DNA from 4 places in the Vibrio sp. Y176 genome. Region 2 is predicted to be linked to each of the others. Evidence: predicted binding sites of a transcription regulator. Region 2 holds the regulator's gene; each other region holds the start of a gene.
The links. Region 2 encodes MetJ, which represses methionine synthesis genes. Its sites were predicted from a motif close to TTAGACNTNTANANGTCTAA; they were not measured.
Positions count from the first base shown of each region.

Region 1: a site for MetJ is predicted at 2,326-2,345, ahead of metA (homoserine O-acetyltransferase MetA). Genes of this name have one in related genera too.
Region 3: a site for MetJ is predicted at 1,846-1,865, ahead of metN (methionine ABC transporter ATP-binding protein MetN). Genes of this name have one in related genera too.
Region 4: a site for MetJ is predicted at 2,058-2,077, ahead of metH (methionine synthase). Genes of this name have one in related genera too.

Region 1 is NZ_JAWOQS010000003.1:166,330-172,600, reverse strand. Features, by position in the region: gene R7O13_RS09115 (phosphate/phosphite/phosphonate ABC transporter substrate-binding protein) at 1-184, opposite strand, end outside; gene pilW (type IV pilus biogenesis/stability protein PilW) at 452-1,177, opposite strand; gene metA (homoserine O-acetyltransferase MetA) at 1,357-2,298, opposite strand; gene R7O13_RS09100 (DUF6559 family protein) at 2,639-3,025, shown strand; gene R7O13_RS09095 (DMT family transporter) at 3,149-3,484, shown strand; gene R7O13_RS09090 (LpxL/LpxP family Kdo(2)-lipid IV(A) lauroyl/palmitoleoyl acyltransferase) at 3,905-4,855, shown strand; gene R7O13_RS09085 (carboxypeptidase M32) at 4,926-6,271, opposite strand, start outside.
Region 2 is NZ_JAWOQS010000015.1:44,617-50,887, forward strand. Features, by position in the region: gene R7O13_RS22100 (bifunctional aspartate kinase/homoserine dehydrogenase II) at 82-2,490, opposite strand; gene R7O13_RS22105 (O-succinylhomoserine (thiol)-lyase) at 2,506-3,666, opposite strand; gene metJ (met regulon transcriptional regulator MetJ) at 3,892-4,212, shown strand; gene R7O13_RS22115 (malic enzyme-like NAD(P)-binding protein) at 4,326-5,603, opposite strand; gene bfr (bacterioferritin) at 5,810-6,271, opposite strand, start outside.
Region 3 is NZ_JAWOQS010000007.1:27,012-33,282, reverse strand. Features, by position in the region: gene R7O13_RS17510 (methionine ABC transporter permease) at 17-694, opposite strand; gene metN (methionine ABC transporter ATP-binding protein MetN) at 684-1,718, opposite strand; gene gmhB (D-glycero-beta-D-manno-heptose 1,7-bisphosphate 7-phosphatase) at 2,060-2,611, shown strand; gene treR (trehalose operon repressor TreR) at 2,686-3,633, shown strand; gene treB (PTS trehalose transporter subunit IIBC) at 3,810-5,234, shown strand; gene treC (alpha,alpha-phosphotrehalase) at 5,322-6,271, shown strand, end outside.
Region 4 is NZ_JAWOQS010000011.1:93,174-99,444, reverse strand. Features, by position in the region: gene R7O13_RS20830 (cation:proton antiporter) at 603-1,934, opposite strand; gene metH (methionine synthase) at 2,126-5,806, shown strand; gene lysC (lysine-sensitive aspartokinase 3) at 5,893-6,271, opposite strand, start outside.

The DNA.
Region 1 (6,271 bases), on a different contig from region 2:
CGTAACCATATTCAGCCATATTTTCAGTTACATACTGGGTAAGGGGCGTCGCTTTTTTGATTTTGCTTTGGGCTTTATTCGACACAATGCCAAACGTGAATGTTTTCTCAATATTATCTTGTGCACTGACGACAAAAGGTGAACTCAGCAAAGTGAGTAATAACAGAGTGCAGGCAGGTTTCATCCGGCTTCAACTTCCTTCTGGTGCATGTCAGTAATATTTAGTATTTATCAATGTGCCGAAATCAATCTTAAAAACAGTATGATGTACAAATTTCGTTGTGTGCGCACTTTTTATAATGTGACTTGGTCACTTATTCCGTTCAAATAGTACCGAATTTGACGTTTATGTACAGGATGAATGTATCACCGTGAGTCTGAATTCACCGGATTCTTGGTCAAGCGCAGTATTGGCTGTGAGCTAATGCGCCTTATGTATCGCTATTTTGTACTAAGAAAATTTTTCCAACTGTTTTTGATACTTTTTCTCGAGAGCTTCATTGCCTGCTGCACGTTCAAGTTGAATCATGAGTTGCAAAGAGGGCTTCTTCACGCCATACATTTGATTGAATCTCATTAATCGAATTCTAGCTTCAGTATAATCACCGCTATCAATTTCTATTTTAGCGAGTTGCAAAATCGATTTTGGTCTATAGGGGTCATGATCGATAGCTCTAGTAAAGTAGTATCTCGCTTTGTCTTTATCTTGTGATTTTAGCGCACAAAAAGCTGCATTCTCATAGCTTGCTGGAATAAGGTAGTAATAAGGCTGCTCAATGGCTCGATTAAACATCTGATCGGCTTTTTCGAAGTCACCTCGCTTGCAAAGAAAAGTACCGTAGTTATTGAGCACATTTCCGTTTTTAGTGTGTTGGCGTAGAGAGCGTTTATACATCTGTTCGGCTTTAATATCTTCACCAACCGTTTCGTAGTAGTGAGCCATAGATAATTGCGCGCGATAGTATTGAGGTGCGTGGTTTAAGGCTTGTTGTAAGTTATCATGCGCGCGAATCATGTTACCGCCGTCTAAATAACCTAAGCCAAGTGCGATACGTGATTCTGCCATTGCCACAGGATCGGCTTTAACGACAGGGCTTCCATCTTCTTTCACCGTCACGCAACCCACGAGTGCAAACTGAGACAATAATATTAGTGCACCGAGCTTTGCTGTTTTCATTCTTTATCCCTACATCCCTGAATCTTTCTGCATGATATGAATTACTTAGCAAAAACCTATTGAGGAAAAAACACTATGCGATCAGGTTTGCAAACTGTTATGAAAAAGCCGCCATATGGCGGCTTGGTTCACATATTACATTTCGGTAATGATGAGTGCTTTGTTTGCTTATTTTGAAGCTAATCGTCTTTAGTGAAAGCATCTTCACTGAAGTGATCGAGGTCGTACGGTGTTTGCTGATAAACACAGTAGTTCAGCCAGTTTAAAAAGAGGAGGTGTCCATGGCTTCTCCAGCTTGCAATTGGTGGGTTATCTGGGTTGTTGTTTGGGTAATAGTTGACAGGAATAGCGGGCTCCATACCTTCGCTTAAATCTCGGATATATTCATTATGTAAGGTGTGAGAATCATACTCAGGGTGTCCTGTGACAAAGACATTGCGTTTGTCTTTTGTGGTGGCTAAGTACACACCTGCGACATCCGATGTCGCTAAAATGTCTAAGTCAGTATGCTCTTCTAGAAAGTGAGGCGAAAAATCTGCGTAACGCGAGTGAGGAGCCAAAAACGTGTCATCAAATCCACGTAAGATAGGGTGAAATTGATGATGGATTTGGTGGTGATACACGCCTGAAAGTTTTTCTTTACGCGTTTTTTTAGGTAGATCGTAGAGTAGCTTTAGTCCCGCTTGCGCAGCCCAGCAAACATAAAGAGTGGATGTCACATGATCTTTTGCCCACTCCATGATGGTTTTGAGATGATCCCAATAAATGACATCTTCAAATTGTACCAAACCTAATGGAGCCCCAGTAATGATCATGCCATCGAAGTTGTTATCTCGCACCATTTCAAATTGGCGATAAAACGTGTCTAAATGTTCAGTTGGCGTATTTTTACTCGGGCGGTTATCAATGCGCAGTAATTCGACGTTAACCTGTAGTGGGCTGTTTGAGAGTAGACGCAGAAACTGAGTTTCAGTCTCTATTTTTTTTGGCATCAGATTAAGGATCAGTACTCTTAAAGGACGTATTTCCTGACTCGCTGCACGCGTTTCACTCATCACGAAGATGTTTTCTGTCCTTAATACATCGGTAGCTGGTAATTGATCTGGAATTCTAATTGGCACGACTTTCTCTCCCTAAGTATAGTCAATCTAGACGTCTATACTTCTAAAGCTAACTTAATTAAGTTTAGATGTCGATACGAAATCCGACTTTTCAATCTACTCTTTACATTATGGTAAACCGTACTCGGGGTTGTCACACAATTGTGACTAAAGCAGAGTTTCTGATGAGATAGGTTTGAAACGCAGTGTGTACTATTTGCTGGTAATTATGCGATCACGTTAATATGTGAAGGTGACTTCGTAGTAAGGAAGTCTCAAATTAATGAGCCATACTAAAAACAATCAGCTCACCATTTTGCATTAATGTGCATATTTGGAAACATCGTCAGTGGAGGACATTATGTTCGGTATTTTCAAGAGAAAGACAAAGATTCAGAGCATCGCTCAAGAAGTTCCTTGCGTGCTACTGCATTCGTTTGGTGATAAAGACATTTATACGCCGGAAGAGATTGATCAAGCTCTTCAAAAGCTGGGTTATGATAAGAGCAAGGATATCAGTCATTATCAGTATGCGTATGGAATGTTTGCCGATGAAGCCTCTTACGAGCTCCTAGAACTAACGGATGAGCTAGGTAATTATGGTCATTTCCAACGTGAAGTAGGTAAGATGCTACTCAATACACCTGAGCCGATTGATATGCATATCTACTTTGAAATTTCTCGTCAGCACCAAAACGTCAGCCTTTCACCTGGTCATCAAAAAGTAAGCGAAAGTGATGGTGTGTAAACATCGTTAGTGGTATTCCATCGTGAGATGAGTTGGGTATAATGCGCGGCCTAATTATCCGGACATGTTGTCGGTTACATTTCTGTTGAGCGTTAATGCCTTATGTTCAAAATGCTTATCTCTATGCCACCAATGTTGGCGCTGTCGATCGCGATTGTATGTGAAGTGATTGCCACTTCTTATATTCCCAAAACAGAGCAATTTACGAAAGTAATGCCGAGCACAGTCGTTTTGATTGGTTACGGCATCGCTTTATTCTTGCTTTCCGTCACAGTGCAAACAATGCCTGTCGGGGTTGTTTATGCCATATGGAGTGGTGCTGGGATCGTTTTGGTTGCGACGGTTGGTTACTTTGTTTACGGACAGCGTCTAGACTTACCAGCCCTAGTTGGTATTGGGTTTATCATCGCTGGTGTGTTGATCGTAAATTTATTATCCAAAACAGTAGGGCACGAATAACGCCACTCTACTTGTTAAGTGAATAAGAAGCCGCAGCGAGAAATTGCTGCGGCTTTTTAGTGCAAATTCAATCGCTAATGACGAGTATTGATATCACTTCTTATTATTGTATTCATCACGGTCGCATTATGTGATTGAAAAATAGACATTATTTAGCGCATTGAAAATACAAAGTTATATTTCTTCAAACTTTAGGAAAGGGCAGTAGATAAATCACTCCGATAGATGTTAACGTGGCGACTCATCTGTACTGCTTTTTCATTCCCTACATATTTCTGCAAAGTTCTTATTGTGTAGTGTGTCGAAGAACCATAGAATCCGCGCGCTTTAATTTATGTTATTAGCGTTATCAATGATAAAAGTGCAGTCCATTATCATTGTTTTTATCACTTATAGATGGGCACATCTGACAATACTTACATGAACAAATACAAAAAGCCTGCATTCAAGGCCGAATTTCTTTTGCCTCGTTACTGGGGAACGTTAATTATCATTAGCGTGATGTACTTACTTAGCCTCCTTCCTTTTAAAGTTCAACTAGCTTTGGGACGCAACATTGGTCGTTTAGCTATGCGATTCATGAGAAAACGTCAAGTTACGATCAGACGCAATCTTGAGCTTTGCTTCCCTCATATGGAAAAATGCCAACGCGAAGCAATTCTAAAAGACAACATCGACAATACTGGCATCGCACTTTTTGAGACCGCAATGGCATGGTTTTGGTCAGATAAACGGGTAAACAAACACGTCACGATAAAAGGCATGGAGCATCTAGAGGCTTTAGAGAAGTCAGGCAAAGGTGCATTAATGTTGGCCGTACACTCAATGAATCTAGAGTTAGGTGCTCGAGCTTTTGGCATTAAAAAGTCTGGAACCGGTGTTTATCGCCCAAACAATAATCCGTGCTTTGATTATTTTCAGTATAAGGGACGCTCTCGCTCTAATCGTACACTGATTGATCGTAAAAACGTCAAAGCCATGCTTGAATCACTTAAAACGGGTGAGCGGGTTTGGTATGCACCGGACCACGATTATGGTAACCGACGCTCGACATTTGCACCGTTATTTGCCGTTAAAAATGCTTGTACTACGACAGGTACAAGTTTGTTGGTTGATTCTACAGATTGCGCCATTGTGCCTTTTACGATGGTAAGAGGAAAAGACGGACACTATACCCTAACCATTAGTGCGCCCGTCGAAGGTTTCCCGAAAGAGGATCATCAACGTGCCGCCGCATTCGTGAATCAAATAGTTGAAACATCAATCATGGCAAGTCCGAGCCAGTATATGTGGCTTCATCGTCGGTTTAAAACTAGACCAGAGGGTGAGGACTGTTTGTACAAGCCTAGGCTCATCCCTAGCTTGGCATAACACATAGAGAGCCTACAAAAAGCCCAAGGAACATACGAACCTTGGGCTTTTACTTTCTATTCTTTTCGCTTTATAAGTAGCGATCTTTTAGGTGAGCTTGAAAGTGTTTAGCATTCAGTGTTTCACCCGTGGCTTGTTTTACCAACTCATCAGTGGTGAATAAGCTACCTTTACTCCAGATGTTTTCCGAGAGCCAATTGAATATCGGAGCTAAGTCGCCAGAACGAATAACCGCATCTACATTGACGGTTTGTTTCATTGCTGCCATAAATTGTGCAGCGTACATCGCACCGAGCGTGTAGGACGGGAAATAGCCAAAACTTCCGTCTGTCCAATGGATATCTTGCATACAGCCATTTTTGAAGTTTCCTTCGGTTGATAGCCCCAAGTACGCTTTCATCTTTTCGTTCCAGAGTTCTGGTACATCTGTATGTTTGATGACGCCGTTCATGAGATCTCGCTCAATTTCATATCGAAGAATAACGTGAGCAGGATATGTTAGTTCGTCAGCATCTACGCGAATAAAGCCTTTTTCTACGCGAGTGTAAATTTTGGCTAAATTGTCTTTTTCGAATTCACTACCAGAAAAATGGTTAGAAGCCAGTCGAGCGAGGTGATCGATAAACGCGCTGCTTCGTCCTATTTGCATTTCAAAGAAGAGTGATTGTGATTCATGAATACCCATAGAGCGAGCTTCTCCCGCGGGTGTTCCTGATAAATCTTTTGGTAGCCCTTGCTCGTATCGAGCATGGCCAGTTTCGTGGACAATCCCCATCAGTGATTGGACAAACTCGTTTTCATTATAACGTGTCGTAATACGCACATCTGTCGGTACACCGCCACAAAATGGGTGGGTACTCTCATCAAGTCGACCGTGTTCAAAATCGAATTGAAGTAGCTTCATGACTTCCAAACCGAGCGCTTTTTGCTTTTCCGCAGGGTAGTGTGCAGTTGGCAATAAGATGTTGTCTGATTGTTGTTTTTCAAGCGCTTCATCGATCAAAGTAGGAAGCCAGGTTTTCACGTCAGCAAAAAGAATGTCTAACGACGCAGACGTTGTGCCAGGTTCATAAACATCGAGCATGGCATCATAAGGAGTCGTGCCATTTGCTTCGGCTCTAATTTGCGCTTCTTCCTGCGATAGCTTTACGACTTCAGCCCAGTTCTTTTCAAAACCAGCCCAGTCATTTTCTCCACGTTGCGTACGCCATGCATGTTCACATTTGGAGCCAGCAAGAGATTGAGCTTGAACTAATGATTCTGGTAGTAAGTTAGCTTGCTGCCACCCACGCTTCATTTCTCTTAGGATAGATTTTTCTTTTGTAGACAGCGTCTCTTCTTCTGCCTGAGCGAAAAGCTCTCCCAAGTGCGGTTGAGTCATTAAAGAATGGATATGTACATCGAGCTCTGCCGTGG
Region 2 (6,271 bases):
CGGGTTATGACTTCAGTATGGCACTGATAGGGGAATAAAAAACCCTGGATTAATTCCAGGGTTTTTAGGTCAATCGCAACTTTAAAATAAACCAGCCAATCGGTTGAGGTCGGATTGAATAGCGCCGGCTGTCACTTCTCTGCCTGCGCCTGGTCCTCGAATGACCAGAGGGTTATCTTTGTACCACTTGCTCTCTATGGCAAAAATGTTATCGCATGGCAATAAGTTGGCGAGCGCGTGCTCACGAGATAACGCTTCGACTCCCACCGTTGCTTTACCATTTTTTTCTAAACGCGCCACATAGCGAAGCACTTGATCGTTTCTCTGTGCTTTTGTCAGACGCTCTTGAAGTATTTCACTCAACAATGCTCCATTATCGAAGAAATCATCTAAGCTCAGTTCTCTTAATTCTTCTGGCACCAAAGACTCAACTTTAACGCTGTCTGGTTCTATATCTAGGCCCGATTCTCGAGCCAAGATGACTAACTTACGCATTACATCGGAGCCATCTAAATCAGAACGAGGGTCAGGTTCGGTTAACCCTTGCTGCCAAGCAAGATCGACTAAATCATTAAATGGCACAGAACCATCAAACTGTTGGAACAGCCATGATAACGTCCCCGAGAAAATCCCCGATAGAGCGACGATTTCATCCCCACTTTCACGAAGATCTCGCACGGTATGGTTTATCGGTAACCCAGCACCAACCGTTGCGTTGTATAGCCAATGACGACCAATTTTAGCGAATGCATCTTGAACCTGATGGTAGTACTGACTATCTGCGGAACCGGCCACTTTGTTGGCGGAAATCAAATGAATGCCTTGCTGTGCGATTTCTGCGTAGCGCTGAGCCAAATCTTTACTCGCGGTAACATCAAGCACGACGGCTTCATCGTAGCTTTTAAGCGCTCCCAAACGTGCCAGCCAATCCCCATTGTTTGCTATGCTTTCATCATCAAATCGTTCAGCAACACTCACCGCCTCAATACCTTGCTCATCGAACCAATAGGTTTGGCTATCCACAACCGCGACAAGATCAAAGCTCATACCATGACGTTTTTCGAGCTCACTTTTTTGCGTCGCAAATAAATTTAACCAACTAGAACCAATATTACCCTTGCCACATAAAGCCACTGCCACGCGTTTTTGCGCTTGGAACAACTGGCTATGAATCGTTTGAACCAACGCCTCGGTATCAGTACGGCGCAAAACAGCGACTAGGCTCAGCCCTGAGTCTGTTTCAGAGATAAATTCTACCGGAGAGTGCTTTAGCTTTTGATAAAAGCCAAAGCAATGATTGGCGTTTTTCGTAACGCCTGCACCTACCGCAGCTAAGAGCGAGTAACCTTCTTTTAGCTTAATTTCTGCCTCTACCGCAAGCTCTTGCAAGTGTTTCAATGCACCACCGGCGATTTCTGCGGTGTAAGCCAAGCGTAGCGTATGCTGATCGGATTGAGCTTCAAATGCCAATGGCTCTAATTGCGCGCGCTGCAACGCTTGTAATACATCACTCTGTGTTTTTTCGAAGTCGTGCCCATGCATGAAAGACAACTGCACCAATAAAACATCATCCAGTGAAGTAATAATTTTAGCGCCACGACCAGATGCCAATACACGCTCAATACGAGTAGAACCCGACTCTGGCAGATAGCTACACTTGAGATTAAGGTCCATGGTACTTTGCGCCACAGGCTGAAGCGTACGACTGTGTAGCACTGGGGCAGCTAAGCGAGCAAGTTCACTGGCTTCATCCAATCGAAGTAACGGTAATAAACAAGCATCAGACACCAAACGTGGATCGGCACTATAGACACCAGCAACATCACTCCAAATCGTGACAGTACTGACTTCAGCAAGCGCGCCTATGACCGTTGCAGAATAGTCAGAGCCGTTACGACCAAGTAGAATGGTTTCTCCTGCCTCGTTCTGAGCCATAAAGCCAGTAATTACCACTCGTTTATGGTTATGCTGCGCGAGGATCTCTTTAATTAAAGGGTATGAACGAGCGCGATCAACCTCTGGTTGAGTTCCCGCTTCTGCACGTAAAAACGCTCGTGCATCTTGTGCAACCGCAGGGATAGAACGTTGAGATAATAACGCGGCCAATAGGCGAGCAGACCATACTTCTCCGTGCCCCAGTACCGCGGCTTTTTGCGCATTAGTGAGTGGTGCAGTCAGCTCCGAGAGAGTACTGAACTCATCATGTAATAAAGCTAACAGCTCTTCTTTTGCTTCACTCTCCAACAAGCTTTCTATTAGCTCAGTTTGGAACTGTCTCAAGCTTTGAAGCGCTTCATGCGCAATTCGGCCATCTTTACTTAACCCTTCCAAAAACTCAATCAAGCGGTTAGTGGTTTTTCCTGCAGCAGAGACGACCACAAGATCATTTTCTGTCGAATACTCCTTGAGAATACCCACAACGCGTAAGTAGCATTCTGGGTTTGCTAAGCTACTGCCACCAAACTTATGCAGCTGACGTTGTACAGTCATTGTTATCGTCTCCTATTACTGGGTAGCTTTAGCGAACGCTTGTTCTAAATCTGTGATGAGGTCTTGTGCATCTTCCAAACCGACAGACAAACGCAATAGTTGATGAGAGACCCCAGCCTCCGCCAGCGCCTCCTCACCCATTGCACGGTGCGTCATGGATGCCGGGTGGCAAATCAAACTTTCTACACCACCTAATGATTCAGCTAATGAAAACAGTTGGAGCTCTTTCACAAACACCTTTAACTGCTCAAACGAACCAGCAAACTCAAAACTCAACATAGAGCCAAAGCCCGTTTGCTGCTTTTTAGCGATGCCATGACCTGGATGTTCCGGCAGGCTTGGATGATAGATAGTTTTAACTAACGCTTGTTTCTGTAGGTAAGCCAGTACCTGCTGTGAGCTCTCTTCATGTACTTTCATACGAGCACCAAGCGTACGAATACCTCGCAGTGTCATGTAACTATCGAAAGGTGTGCCCGTTGCACCAATACAATTGCCCCACCATGCAAGCTCTTCTGCATGCGCTTCTGTGTTGGTGATGATTACCCCACCAATTACGTCCGAATGACCGTTGATGTACTTTGTTGTGGAGTGGATAACAAAATCCGCACCTAGCTCTAAAGGTTTTTGGTACACGGGTGTCAAAAAGGTATTGTCCACCGCAACTAACGCGCCGACTTGTTTCGCTTTTTCACAGGTAGCTGCAATATCCACTACGCGAACCAGAGGGTTTGACGGAGTTTCTAGCAAAATGAGTTTTGGTTTTTGTGCCAATGCAGCATCTAAAGCCTGTTCGTCTGATTGATCGACAAACTGAACCTTAAAATCGCCTTTGCTAGCTCGAGTATTAAAAAGACGATAGGTGCCGCCATAACAATCGTGAGGAGCAATAATGAGATCATCTGGGCCGAGAAAAGCGGAAACCCATAAATTTAATGCCGACGTACCGCAGTTAGTAACAACCGCTCCTTTTCCAGACTCAAGTTCAGATAGCGCACTTTCCAACAGTCCGCGGTTTGGATTACCAGATCGTGTGTAATCATACTTGGGCACTTCACCAAAAGCAGGAAAACCATAGTTAGTGGAAAGATAAATAGGTGGAACGACAGCATGATATTGGCTGTCTGATTCAATACCAGTGCGTACTGCAATGGTCGCAGGTTTGCGAGTGCTCATGGGTGTATCCTTTCACGGGTAATGACTTCTAAATAGGAATGCGCTATATCTAATGAGTAACATAAAGTGATCAACACGCTTCCTTTGCTGTTATGTTCACTTTACTCGTCAAAAAATGAGACGTCAACACTTCTAGACGTCTATATGTCTTTGCTTATGGCGGTAAATGCAGCTAAAATCAGCACCTAAATTATTTTTAACCGATTACATAAATGAAGGTGTGCAATGGCTGACTGGAATGGCGAATACATTAGCCCATATGCAGAGCACGGCAAAAAAAGCGAACAAGTAAAAAAAATTACCGTCTCTATCCCGCTAAAAGTTTTAAAGGTGCTAACTGATGAGCGTACTCGCCGTCAGATCAATAACTTACGCCATGCAACCAATAGCGAATTGCTATGCGAGGCATTTTTGCACGCGTACACAGGTCAGCCACTTCCGACAGATGAAGACCTTCGTAAAGACCGTCCTGATGATATTCCAACAGAAGTAAAAGCGCTGATGACGGAAATGGGCATCGAATTTGAGTCATTCGACGAAGAATAAAAAAGCCTGATAAAAGGTTTCAGGTAATAACTCTTGCCTCGAGCCAAATGGATGACATAAAAAATGGGACGCAATAGCGTCCCATTTTTTGTGTATCACATCTGAAAGATATATTACTCTGCCATGTAGTTTTCAGGCATCTCGATACGAGCTACACCTGAATTAACCGCCGCCTGAGCAACCGCTTTTGCAACACGTGGTAGCAAACGTGAATCCATTGGTTTTGGAATAATATAGTCCGCACCAAACTCTAGCTTATCAACACCGGCAGCCTTCAATACAGCTTCAGGTACAGGCTCTTTTGCTAGCTCGCGAATCGCCTCAACGGCTGCAAGTTTCATTTCATCATTGATTTCACTTGCACGCACATCAAGAGCACCACGGAAAATGAATGGGAAACACAATACGTTGTTAACTTGGTTAGGATAATCACTACGGCCAGTACCCATGATCAAGTCATCACGAACTGCGTGAGCAATTTCCGGCTTGATTTCAGGATCCGGGTTAGAACATGCGAATACGATTGGCTTATCAGCCATCAACTTCAACGCTTCCGCTGGCAACAGGTTTGGACCAGATACACCTAGGAACAGATCTGCACCTTCAATTACGTCTTCTAGTGTGCGCTTATCTGTATTGTTCGCAAATAACTGCTTATATTCATTAAGGTCATCACGACGAGTGTGAATCACACCTTTGCGATCTAGCATGTAGATTTTTTCGCGCATTGCACCGCATTTGATCAGAAGCTCCATACACGCTACAGCGGCAGCGCCAGCGCCAAGACAAACAATTGTTGAATCTTCAAGTTTCTTACCTTGAAGTTCGATTGCATTCAGCATACCCGCTGCCGTTACAATAGCAGTACCATGTTGATCATCGTGGAATACTGGTACATCACAACGCTCAATCAGACGCTTTTCAATCTCAAAACAGTCTGGTGCTTTAATATCTTCAAGGTTGATACCGCCAAAAGTGTCTGCAATGCTCGCAACAGTATCAACAAATTCATCGATCGTGCGGTGCTTAACTTCAATATCAATAGAGTCAAGACCTGCGAAACGCTTAAACAGTAACGCTTTACCTTCCATCACTGGCTTAGATGCAAGTGGACCTAGGTTACCTAGACCTAGAATAGCGGTACCGTTAGAAATAACAGCAACCATGTTCCCTTTTGCAGTGTACTTGTACACGTTATCCGGGTTTTGTGCGATTTCACGCACTGGCTCTGCAACACCAGGGCTGTAAGCAAGGGCAAGATCACCCGCCGTTTCCGCAGGCTTTGTAAGTTCGACAGCAATCTTTCCTGGAGTTGGATAAGCATGGTAATCCAATGCTTTTTGGCGATGTTCTTCTTCTGGAGTGGCTGCTTGGTGGTTGTCTTCAGACATGGACGTTTCTCTTTTTTATTTTTAGGTAAGGGGGCATAAATTCTATCGGATAGAAATCAAACTTCATAGGCAAGATTGCGAGCAATATCCTTAAAAAGCCGATAATAAAAGAGATTAGACCAGATAACGGGGTTAAGCACCTGATTTTCGAGTCAGGTGCTCTTTCTTCTTACTATTATTGGAGTATGCAAACTCAGAAAGTATCGTTACTCTTCGTCCACGTATTGCGCTTGGAGATAATTCTCAATACCAGACATTTCAATCAAGCCAAGTTGCGTCTCTAGCCAATCAACATGTTCTTCTTCATCTTCAAGAATATCTTGGAAGAGATCTCGAGACACATAATCTCGAATGTCTTCAGCGTAGGCAATCGCATCTTTTAAATCTGGAATAGCCGCCACTTCAAGCTTTAAATCACACTCGAGCATTTCCTTGGTATCTTCACCAATCATCAACTTACCTAAATCTTGTAGGTTCGGTAGGCCTTCAAGGAACAAAATACGCTCAATTAGATGATCGGCATGTTTCATCTCATCGATAGATTCGTGATATTCCTTGTCTGCTAGGTGCTTTAAGCCCCAGTCTTTATACATTCGGGCGTGAAGAAAATACTGATTAATAGCGACGAGCTCGTTACCGAGCACTTTATTGAGATGTTGAATGATGAT
Region 3 (6,271 bases), on a different contig from region 2:
TTTGTATTTTTGATGCTTATCTGTGGTCTACACGGCGCACCACTGCGTCACCGATAGACTGAATAATCTGTACTAGAACAATCAACATCACGACAGTCACGGCCATGATAGTTACATCGTAGCGGTGGAAACCGTAACGGATGGCTACGTCGCCTAGGCCGCCGCCGCCTACCGTACCCGCCATAGCTGAGTAGCTAACGAGAGTGACCAAGGTAATCGTTACTGAGTTAACAATAGTCGGCATTGCTTCAGGTAGTAGAACTTTTGTGATGATCTGTGTTGGAGTCGCCCCCATTGACTGCGCGGCTTCCACCAAGCCTGTCGGTACTTCTAATAAAGCACCTTCAATAAGACGAGCGACAAAAGGAATGGCGCCAATAGTCAGTGGGACGATTGCTGCGGTTGTACCGATAAAGGTTCCAACTAGCATTTTTGTCACTGGAATAATCGCAACCATCAGTACGAGGAATGGCACAGAACGACCAATGTTAACGATAGCGCCTAAGCCGCTATTTAGTTTGGTGTTTTCAAGTAGGCCGCCTTTCTTGGTAATATGGAGGATTACGCCTAATGGAATACCCACAGCAAAGCCGACTAATCCGGCAACCGCAACCATGTAAAGCGTTTCCCACGTTGCACCTAAAAGTAGTTTGCTGTTTAAGCTCAGCCATTCAGAAATCGTATTAAAGGACATAACCAAGTACCTCTACTTTTACGTTGTGCTTACGCAGGTATTCAAGAGCTGCGTTGTCATCTTCTTCATTACCAAATAGCTCTGCGACCATCATGCCGAATTTCACGCCACCAGCGTAATCAAGGTCGGAACTCAAAATACTCACATCAATATTGTATTTACGAGAAATTTGCGACATTAACGGTGCATCGACGGTTGCGCCAGTAAACTCTAAGCGAACCAACGGGTAGCTGCCATCAACACGCTCTGCTTGCAGACGTGCTTGGTAATCTTCAGGAATGGAAAGATCCAGCGTTGAGCGAATGAATTGGTGCGCTAGCTCTGTCTTAGGGTGCGCAAAAATATCGCCAACGGTGCCTTTTTCCACCAGCTCACCACCACCGATGATTGCTACTTCGTGACAGATACTTTTTACGACTTCCATTTCGTGAGTGATAAGTAAAATCGTGATGTTGAGTTTGCGGTTGATCTCTTTCAATAACTCAAGGATAGATTGAGTTGTTGCCGGGTCTAGTGCACTAGTGGCCTCATCACAAAGCAGCACGCTAGGATCGGATGCCAATGCACGAGCAATTGCCACACGCTGTTTTTGTCCGCCACTTAAGTTAGATGGGTAGCTCTCGTGTTTGTCGGCTAAGCCTACAAGCTTTAGCAACTCAGTTACTTTTGTTGTGATTTGCGATTTGTCTTTACCTGCCAGTTCTAGGGGTAATGCCACATTATCAAACACAGTACGAGACGAAAGCAGGTTAAAGTGCTGGAAGATCATGCCAATGTTACGGCGTGTTTCGACTAGTTGTTTTTTACTGAGTTTGGTTAGATCTACACCATCAACGATGATGGAACCAGAGGTCGGTGCTTCTAGCATGTTGACACAGCGAATCAGCGTACTTTTACCAGCACCTGATGAACCGATAACACCAAAGATGGTGCCTTTGTCGATGTGTAGGTTAATGTCTTTCAGGGCAAGGATTTCCTTACTGCCTTGGTAGAACACTTTATTGACGTTTTTTATTTCTATCATGTTTCAACCTGCCCAAAGATACGGGGAACTTCGCTGTCAAAAACGGCCTTTGACAGAACTTAATGTTGAGCTTTATCTCAATTTTCAGTTGATGCTATGGGTTAAGCAGAATGAAGTCAATAGATATTTTTACGTCTAGACGTCTAAATGTATGGATGTTCTGTTTTGAAACGAAGATGTATAGATAACAAGCAGGAGGTAGACGGCGGGGCACCCTCAGATTTACCGATTCTTGCCCAACAAATCAACCGTTTTGTCGAGGCCTAGAATGAATTAGATAGTGTTGAAGTTTATAAGGTATGTAATAATCTGATTAAACCGAGTTAATAGAGAAATACGTTTTGGCAAAACCTGCTGTTTTTATCGATCGTGATGGCGTGATAAACGTTGACCACGGCTACGTTCATGACGAACATGATTTTGAGTACATTGATGGTGTATTTGAAGCGACGAAAGCGCTAAAAGATAAAGGCTACCTTCTAGTGTTAGTGACGAATCAATCGGGCATCGCACGCGGTAAATTCAGTGAAGACCGTTTCTTGTCTCTGACTCAATGGATGGATTGGAACTTTGCTGATAATGGTGTTGAGTTCGATGGTATCTATTACTGTCCACATCATCCAGAACATGGCATTGGCGAGTACAAGCAAGATTGTGAGTGCCGTAAGCCAAAACCAGGCATGTTCATTTCTGCGCGTGACTTCTTGAAGATCGACATGGAGAAATCTGTGATGATCGGCGATAAAGCTGAAGACATGATGGCAGCAGAAGCGGCAGGCGTTGGCACTAAGATTTTGGTTCGCACTGGTAAGCCAGTAACGGAACAGGGCGAAGCCATTGCAACGGTAGTATTAGATAGCATTGCAGATGTGCCTGCGTACTTAAACAAGTAATCTTAATTACTGACTGAGATAAGGGAAGCCACTGCTTCCCTTTTGTTTGATTCCTTCTTTTAATCTGAACACTTATGAGCAAAAAACTCACCATTCTTGATATCGCAAAATTGGCAGGCGTGGGCAAATCGACAGTAAGCCGTGTGCTTACTAACGATCCAAAAGTGAAACCCCAAACGCGAGAGAAGGTTGAGCAAATCATTCGTGAATCTGGTTATGTGCCGTCCAAATCTGCGCAATCAATGCGTGGCGGCAGCCAAAAAGTTATTGGGGTTATCATCTCCCGTTTAGATTCACCATCAGAAAATCGCGCCGTTGGTACCATGCTCAATGCTTTGTATTCCGCTGGTTATGATGCGGTGATCATGGAGAGCCAATTCGATCGCGATAAAACCAATGAACATTTGGATGTGCTTAAACGTCGCAACGTCGATGGGGTGATCGTGTTTGGCTTTACTGGATGTGATGAGCGAGCATTGACGGAGTGGGGGAACCGTATCGTCGTGATCGCGATGGACACGCAAATGGTTTCCTCGATCAACTACGATAACCAAGGTGTGATAGACATGGCTTTGTCTCACCTTGAGCAGCAATCTTTATCTCGCATTGCTTATATTGGTGTTGATCCTGAAGACAAAACCACTGGCTTAGCTCGTCTAAATGCTTATAAAGCTTGGTGTCAACGCAAGCAAATTGCACCTTGTTTCCAAACGGGTAAGTTGAGCCATGAAAGTGCTTATCAGTTGGTAGACAAAGTCCTTCAATCTGATACTCAGGCCATCGTGTGCGCCAGTGACACTATCGCGTTGGGCGTGATTAAGCGTCTTCAAGAGTTAGGCCGTGAAGACGTGGTTGTGACAGGTGTTGGTGGTAATGAATTGCTCTCTTTCCTTTTCCCTAAAGTATTTAGTGTCGACCCAGGTTATACCCTTGCAGGTGAGAAGTCCGCTAACATGCTGATCAATCAATTAAATGGTGATGAGGAAGTGGTTCACTTTACTCAACAGCCTATCGTTTGTTAATCCACACTAAAACGATCTGCTCTAAAATTATACTGTGATCATTCTCAATTAATGGGACTGTTCCCATTTTGTTTTTTGTCTTCGAATGGCAATATTAAAATTAAGAAATGGGAATGTTCCCATTTATAAAAACAAAATGATGAATCGAATGTATCCAATACAGGGTGGACAAAGTTATGAGTAAGATTGCGCGTAAAGACGTGGAGCGTCTTATTGAGCTGGTCGGGGGGCCGGACAATATTGCCAGTGTAAGTCACTGTTTAACTCGCTTGCGTTTTGTTCTAAATGATACGGACAAAGCAGATACGAAACAGTTAGAAGCATTACCGATGGTGAAGGGCTGTTTTACCAACGCAGGCCAGTTCCAAGTGGTTATCGGTACTGAAGTGGATGAAGTTTACAAGGTACTGATCGGACTGACGGGTAAAAGTGAAGCCAGCAAAGACGAAGCGAAGAACGCTGCTCGTCAAAACATGAATATCGTTGAGCGTGGTATTTCCCACCTTGCAGAAATCTTTGTACCACTGCTACCTGCGATCATTACCGGTGGTCTTATTCTTGGCTTCCGTAACGTGATTGGCGACATCAAGATGTTTGATGGTCAAACGCTAACGGAAATCAGCCAGTTTTGGGCAACGGTACACTCTTTCTTATGGCTGATTGGTGAGGCGATCTTCTTCTTCCTACCGGTTGGCGTGTGTTGGTCGACAGTGAAAAAGCTCGGCGGTACTCCGATTCTGGGTATCACGCTTGGTGTGACATTGGTTTCGCCGCAGTTGATGAACGCCTACCTGATTGGTAAGCAAGTACCTGAAGTGTGGGACTTTGGCTTATTCGCCATCGAGAAAGTGGGCTATCAGGCGCAAGTGATTCCAGCAATGCTTGCTGGTATGGCTCTGGCGTTTATTGAAACCAACTTAAAACGCATCATTCCGTCTTACCTTTACCTAGTGGTCGTGCCGTTTGTCTCAATCATTGTGTCTGTGATTCTTGCGCACTCTATCATTGGTCCATTCGGTCGTATGTTGGGTGACGGCGTTGCTTTCGCAGCAAAAGCAGCCATGACGGGTGACTTCGCAATGATTGGCTCAACCATCTTCGGCTTCCTATACGCGCCATTGGTCATTACTGGTATTCACCACACTACCAACGCGGTAGACCTTCAACTGATGCAAGAGCTAGGCGGTACGCCAATTTGGCCTCTGATTGCACTTTCAAACATTGCTCAAGCGTCTGCGGTCGTCGGCATCATTATCATCAGTAAAAAACACGGCGAGCGTGATATCTCAGTGCCTGCGGCTATCTCTGCTTACCTTGGCGTGACTGAACCGGCGATGTACGGCATCAACTTGAAATACAAGTTCCCAATGCTGAGCGCGATGATCGGTAGTGCGTGTGCTGCTGCTATTTGTGGTAGTGCGGGCGTAATGGCGAACGGTATCGGTGTGGGCGGTTTGCCGGGCATCTTGTCTATCCAACCGCAGTTCTGGGGCATTTTTGCTTTGGCTATGTTAGTCGCAATGCTGGTACCTGCTGCATTAACGTTAATTCTTTATAAGCGTGCACAAGCCAAAGGTGAGCTTGAGCCTGCAAACGCGTAATTCTATTTGAGGCAGTGACTTGGCTGCCTCCTCCTATTTTTCTTTTCAAATTTTAAGTTTCCGATTACTGGTAAGTGAGTGTTAGAAATGGCTATGACCAAGCATGATGAGAGCTGGTGGAAAACCGCAACCATCTATCAAATTTACCCAAAAAGCTTTTGTGACAGTGGCAGTAAAGGCACGGGCGACATCAAAGGGATCATTTCTAAGCTGGATTATCTTAAGCATCTTGGTGTGGATGCGATTTGGCTGACGCCGGTTTACCAATCGCCAATGATCGACAACGGTTATGACATCTCCGATTACTACTCGATCAATCCACAGTTCGGCACTATGGAAGATTTCGATACTTTGCTAGCAGAAGCGCATCAGTTGGGCATTCGTATCATCATGGACATTGTAGTGAACCACACGTCGACAGAACACAAGTGGTTCCAATCCGCACTGGGTGATAAAAACAGCCCATACCGTGATTACTACATCTGGAAAGATCCGGTAGATGGTGCTGAACCAAACAACTGGCAATCAAAGTTTGGTGGCAACGCTTGGGCGCTGGATGAAAAAACAGGCCAGTACTATTTGCACCTTTTTGCTAAAGAGCAAGCGGACTTAAACTGGGAAAACCCAGTAGTGCGTGAAGAAGTGAAAGAAGTCATCAGCTTCTGGGCAGAAAAAGGAGTGGATGGTTTCCGTCTCGACGTTATCAACCTGATTTCCAAGCAGCAAGATTTTCCAAGTGACGATATTGGTGATGGTCGTCGTTTCTACACGGATGGTCCACGTGTGCACGAATACCTTCAAGAGATTAGCGAATCTGTGTTTCAAAAATACGGCAGCGTGACGGTGGGTGAAATGTCTTCCACTACGCTAGAGCACTGCCAGCAATATTCTTCGCTAGACGGCAAAGAGCTATCCATGGTGTTCAACTTCCATCATCTGAAAGTCGATTATCCAAATGGTGAAAAATGGACCAAAGCGCCGTTTGATTTCATTCAGTTAAAACAGATCTTCAATCATTGGCAAACGGGCTTAAATGG
Region 4 (6,271 bases), on a different contig from region 2:
CGAGCTAGCACGTAACTCTGTGCCTTAGTCTTATTCCGATACCAAGCTCTAACCAAAGCTCCTTTTATTCGATATTAGAAAATCTAGTTATGTGACAGAGTTTAATTGTTTGAAGTGTCGCTTGTTTCTAATTTGAAAATAGGATGACTTTGAATACAAGTTTAGTCTCACTGAGATCAAGAGGGAGGGGGCTAAATTTCTGTTAAGGCTTTGATCTACTGAATGCTAGCTCAGTTTTATCTTGGTGAGGTTGCTAACCTGTTTGGGTTCTGAACGCAATCACCCTAAATGTCTCTTTCTCATAAAAATACAAACTCGCTCATTGCTAAGTATTGTGGAAGTTTAGCTTTGATGTTTGCGAGGAGCCTATATTGCCAAGGGAAGAGAAGTGATACAGATGAAAATGGGTAAATTAAAAGGCTCGTCTATGAATACTATCTATCGGCAATAGTTAGTATCTATGAAAATGTAGCGTAGCGATTCTTAGTATATTTGAAGGTATATCAAAGAATAAGGAGCATTAGTCCTTGAAGGGGAGTCTGAAAATTAGTTATGAAAAAAGCAGCTAGGTAGCTGCTTTTTATTTATTAAGTTACGTGTCTTTAAGAGTCCAATGGCTCCGTATGTTCCGGAGTGGTTATTGCTTGGTTATTCTCTTCCATCTTCTTCTCTTCTGCTTTTGCTTTTTCAATCATTGGAGTGATTGTTGAGCCTTGAATGAGGATAGAGAAAACCACGACGGAGTAGGTCATTACAAGAATAATCTCTTTTACATCGATTAACTTATCTTGAATCACCCAAATACCAGATGGAATAGAAAGTGCCATCGCTAGTGCTAGGCCTCCGCGTAAACCGCCCCACGTCAAAATACGCACTGACCATGGATTATATTTTCTGTAACGTTTAAAGCCTATGTAAGAAAGAAATACACTTAGATAGCGAGCTGCTAGTACAAGAGGGACTGAAATAGCCATCATGATCCAGTCTTCTTTGTGGAATTCAAATAGCAGCATCGACATGCCGATCAGTAGGAATAACACGCCATTCAAGAACTCATCAACAAGCTCCCAAAAATGGTCAAGGTGATCTTCACTCTCTTTTGAAAAGCCAATAAAGCGTGTCCAGTTGCCAATCATAATACCGGATACAACCATCGCGAGTGGGCCTGATACATGGATGTATTCAGCAAATGCGTAACCTGCTGTTGGGACACCAATGGTAAGTAACAATTCCATTGAGTGATCATCGGTGGCACTGATCAAGTAGTGGAATAGCAAACCGAGGACGAAACCATATGTGATACCACCGATAGCTTCTTGGATGAAGAGTAAGGTGACACTACCTACAGTTGGTGCCTCAGTGCCAAATGCAATCGTAAATAGAGTGACGAAGATAACCAAACCGAAGCCATCATTGAAGAGCGATTCTCCTTCAATCTGAGTGGAGATACGTTTAGGAGCATCTAGTTTTTTCACAATAGCCAATACAGCGATTGGGTCAGTTGGCGATATTAGAGCACCAAATAGTAAGCAGTAGACCAAATCAAATTGGATGCCAATTAACTGACAAAACCCATACAGCGCAAATCCAATAAAGAACGTAGAAAACAGTGTAGCTCCAAGGGCTAAAACAGTGATCTCCCACTTTTGATCTTTAAGGTTCGGGAGTTTGATGCCTAGTCCACCAGCAAATAGTAAGAAGCCAAGAATGCCTTTGAGCAAGAAATCTTCGAAGTTAATCCTTGTGACCGTCTCCGTCGCAATTTCGGTGAGATGGAACCAGTTGTTTTGACCCGCAATTAAGATTAGAAGTGAAAGCACCATTGAACCTGCGGTAATCGCAATGGTGGTTTGCATCTTTCCTATCTTGCTGTTTACAAAAGCAATTAGCATCGCAGCTGCGGATAGAAAACATAAAGTATGATAGACCGACATAGAGCTCTCTATTTGTAACATTTTATGAATGGAATTCTCGGCTGATGCTGCTTAAATAGCAAACATTTTTTCGTGATTATTTTGTAAGTTAAGAAGGAGATAAAATAATCATTAATTCCACGTTTAGACGTCTAGACTCCTGAAGTTTGTGTGATAGGATGGAAAGATAACTAAAGGAATGAGGCTGTACTGTGGGAAGTAACGTAAGACAACAGATTGAAGCTCAATTGAAGCAACGTATTCTTTTGATTGATGGTGGTATGGGAACCATGATTCAAGGGTACAAACTTGAAGAGCAAGACTATCGAGGAACGCGCTTTGCGGATTGGCATTGTGATCTAAAAGGTAACAACGACCTGTTGGTTCTAAGTCAGCCTCAACTTATCAAGGAAATTCACGCTGCATATTTAGAAGCGGGTGCAGATATTCTTGAGACCAACACTTTTAACGCAACAACCATTGCGATGGCTGACTACGAGATGGAAAGCCTAAGTGAAGAAATTAACTTTGCAGCTGCCAAGCTTGCACGTGAAGTTGCAGACGAATGGACCGCAAAAACACCCGATAAACCACGTTATGTCGCAGGGGTTTTAGGGCCGACAAACCGAACTTGTTCTATTTCTCCTGATGTAAATGACCCCGGATATCGAAATGTTTCTTTCGACGAGTTAGTTGAGGCTTACTCTGAATCGACTCGAGCGCTTATTAAAGGTGGTTCAGACCTTATTCTTATCGAGACCATCTTCGATACGCTTAACGCTAAGGCTTGTTCATTTGCTGTTGAAAGTGTGTTTGAAGAGATGGGTATTGAGTTACCTGTGATGATCTCGGGGACTATTACTGATGCTTCCGGTAGAACATTATCCGGTCAAACCACAGAAGCGTTTTACAACTCATTACGTCATGTTAAACCGATTTCGTTTGGTTTGAACTGTGCACTTGGCCCGGATGAACTGCGTCCTTATGTTGAAGAGCTCTCGCGTATATCAGAATCTTTTGTTTCCGCTCACCCAAATGCTGGGCTTCCGAATGCATTCGGCGAATACGATTTGTCGCCAGAAGATATGGCTAAGCATGTTAAAGAGTGGGCTCAAAGTGGCTTTTTAAACTTGATTGGTGGGTGTTGTGGTACAACTCCTGAGCACATTCGCCAAATGGCACTCGCGGTTGAAAATATCGCCCCTCGTCAATTACCTGAACTTCCCGTTGCTTGTCGCTTGTCTGGCCTAGAGCCACTCGCTATTGATAAAGACTCTTTATTTATCAATGTCGGTGAGCGTACGAATGTAACCGGTTCTGCGCGTTTTAAGCGCTTGATTAAAGAAGAACTGTACGATGAAGCGCTCGATGTGGCTCGTCAACAAGTTGAAAATGGCGCTCAAATTATCGATATCAACATGGATGAAGGCATGTTGGATGCACAAGCTTGTATGGTTCGCTTTTTAAACCTTTGTGCGTCAGAACCTGAAATCTCAAAAGTACCAATCATGGTTGACTCTTCCAAGTGGGAGGTTATTGAAGCTGGTCTTAAGTGCATCCAAGGCAAAGGCATTGTTAATTCGATCTCACTCAAGGAAGGCAAAGAGAAATTTGTTGAACAAGCTAAGTTGATCCGCCGTTACGGTGCGGCTGTGATTGTGATGGCGTTTGATGAGATTGGGCAAGCAGATACACGTGAGCGCAAAGTAGAAATTTGTACCAACGCTTACCGAATTCTTGTTGATGAAGTGGGCTTTCCACCAGAAGACATCATTTTTGACCCAAACATTTTTGCCATTGCTACGGGGATCGAGGAGCATAATAACTACGCGGTGGATTTCATTGAAGCCGTTGGCGATATCAAACGTGATTTACCACATGCGATGATATCGGGTGGTGTTTCTAACGTCTCATTCTCTTTCCGTGGCAATAACTATGTACGTGAAGCGATTCACGCGGTGTTCCTCTATCACTGTTTTAAAAATGGTATGGATATGGGGATTGTGAATGCGGGTCAGTTAGAAATCTACGATAACGTGCCTGAAAAATTGCGTGAGGCTGTGGAAGATGTCGTTCTTAACCGTCGTGATGACGCCACTGAGAGATTGTTAGATATCGCGGCGGAATATGCAGGCAAAGGGGTAGGTAAAGAGGAGGATGCCTCTGCACTTGAGTGGAGAACTTGGCCTGTTGAAAAGCGCTTAGAGCACGCGTTAGTGAAAGGAATAACTGAGTTCATCGTTGATGATACCGAAGAGGCTCGTGTCAAAGCTTCAAAGCCATTAGAGGTGATTGAAGGCCCACTAATGGATGGGATGAACGTCGTCGGAGACTTGTTTGGTGAAGGTAAAATGTTCCTTCCTCAGGTCGTAAAATCTGCCCGAGTGATGAAGCAAGCAGTCGCGCATCTCGAGCCCTACATCAATGCAGAAAAGCAGGTGGGACAAACAAACGGTAAGATTTTGCTAGCGACGGTCAAAGGTGATGTACATGATATCGGGAAAAATATCGTTGGCGTTGTATTGCAGTGCAATAACTACGAAATTATCGATCTTGGTGTCATGGTTCCTTGCGAAAAGATCTTAAAAGTAGCGCAAGAAGAAAACGTCGATATTATTGGTTTATCAGGGTTGATCACGCCTTCATTAGACGAAATGGTGCATGTTGCAAAAGAGATGGAGCGTCTCGACTTTAACTTACCTCTTCTCATCGGTGGCGCAACAACGTCAAAAGCCCATACAGCAGTTAAGATTGAGCAAAATTACAAGCATCCAGTGGTTTACGTGAACAACGCCTCACGTGCAGTGGGCGTATGTACTTCTCTTTTGTCAGATGAACGTCGCCCTGAATTTGTTGAAAAACTTGAAGCTGATTACGAACGAGTACGTGATCAACATAATCGAAAGAAACCGAGAACCAAACCAGTGACATTAGAAGCTGCTCGAGCGAATAAAGTTGCTATCGATTGGGAAGCTTACACCCCTCCAGTGCCTGTTAAGCCTGGCATTCATATCTTCGATGATTTTGATGTGGCTATATTACGTCAATACATCGATTGGACACCATTCTTTATGACTTGGTCACTTGTGGGTAAGTATCCAACAATTTTCCAACATGAAGAAGTTGGTGAAGAAGCAAAACGTTTATTCGAAGATGCCAACGAGTTACTTGATCGAGTTGAGCGAGAAGGCCTGTTAAAAGCGCGTGGAATGTGTGGCTTATTCCCTGCTGCGAGCGTGGGGGACGACATTGAAGTTTATGCTGATGAAACTCGTACCGACGTTGTGAAAGTATTACGTAACTTGCGACAACAGACCGAGAAACCAAAAGGATTCAACTATTGTTTATCCGACTACATCGCATCTAAAGAGTCGGGTAAACATGATTGGATAGGGGCATTTGCTGTCACTGGTGGTATTGGTGAACGAGAGCTTGCTGATGAATACAAAGCACAGGGAGATGATTACAACGCAATTATGATTCAAGCGGTGGCGGATCGCCTAGCCGAAGCGTTTGCTGAGTATTTGCATGAGCGTGTCCGTAAAGAAATTTGGGGTTATGCTGCGGATGAAGATTTATCTAACGATGATCTCATTCGTGAAAAATACCAAGGTATTCGCCCTGCACCAGGTTATCCAGCGTGCCCTGAGCATACTGAAAAAGGACCGCTTTGGGAGCTACTTAATGTGGAAGAGAATATTGGCATGACTCTAACCTCCAGCTATGCAATGTATCCGGGCGCGTCAGTCTCTGGTTGGTATTTCTCTCATCCTGACTCACGTTACTTTGCGATCGCACAGATCCAAGAAGATCAGCTAGAGAGTTACGCCGATCGTAAGGGGTGGGATAGGATCGAGGCTGAAAAATGGTTAGGGCCAAACATTAACGGTTAAATTGATGTTTACCTCGTCCAAATGTAACAACTAATGAAACGACAAAGGGCTGCAGATACGCAGCCCTTTGTTTTATTGAGTTGAACTTACTTCTCAAACAACTCAGTGTGGAGTTTTTGTATGGCTTGTTTCGATACCGATTCATGGAGCAAGAAGCATAAGTTGTGAGGGCTAGCGCCATAACAAATCATGCGTAGGTTAAAATCTTCTAGCGTGCCAAAAACCTGTTTCGCGTAGCCTTTACTCTCACTCATGTTGTTTCCAATGAGAGCAACGAGGCATAGGTCATGTTCAACTTCTACCTTACATAACTCTTCTAACTCTTCTCGTGCAGCTTGCGGCAGCTGCGGCGCGCCGCCGGATGTATCGGTTTGATCAAGTGTTAACGATACACTGATTTCAGATGTCGTGATCAAATCGACAGAGATCTTATGCTTTGCAAGGATCTCAAAGACCTTTGCTAAA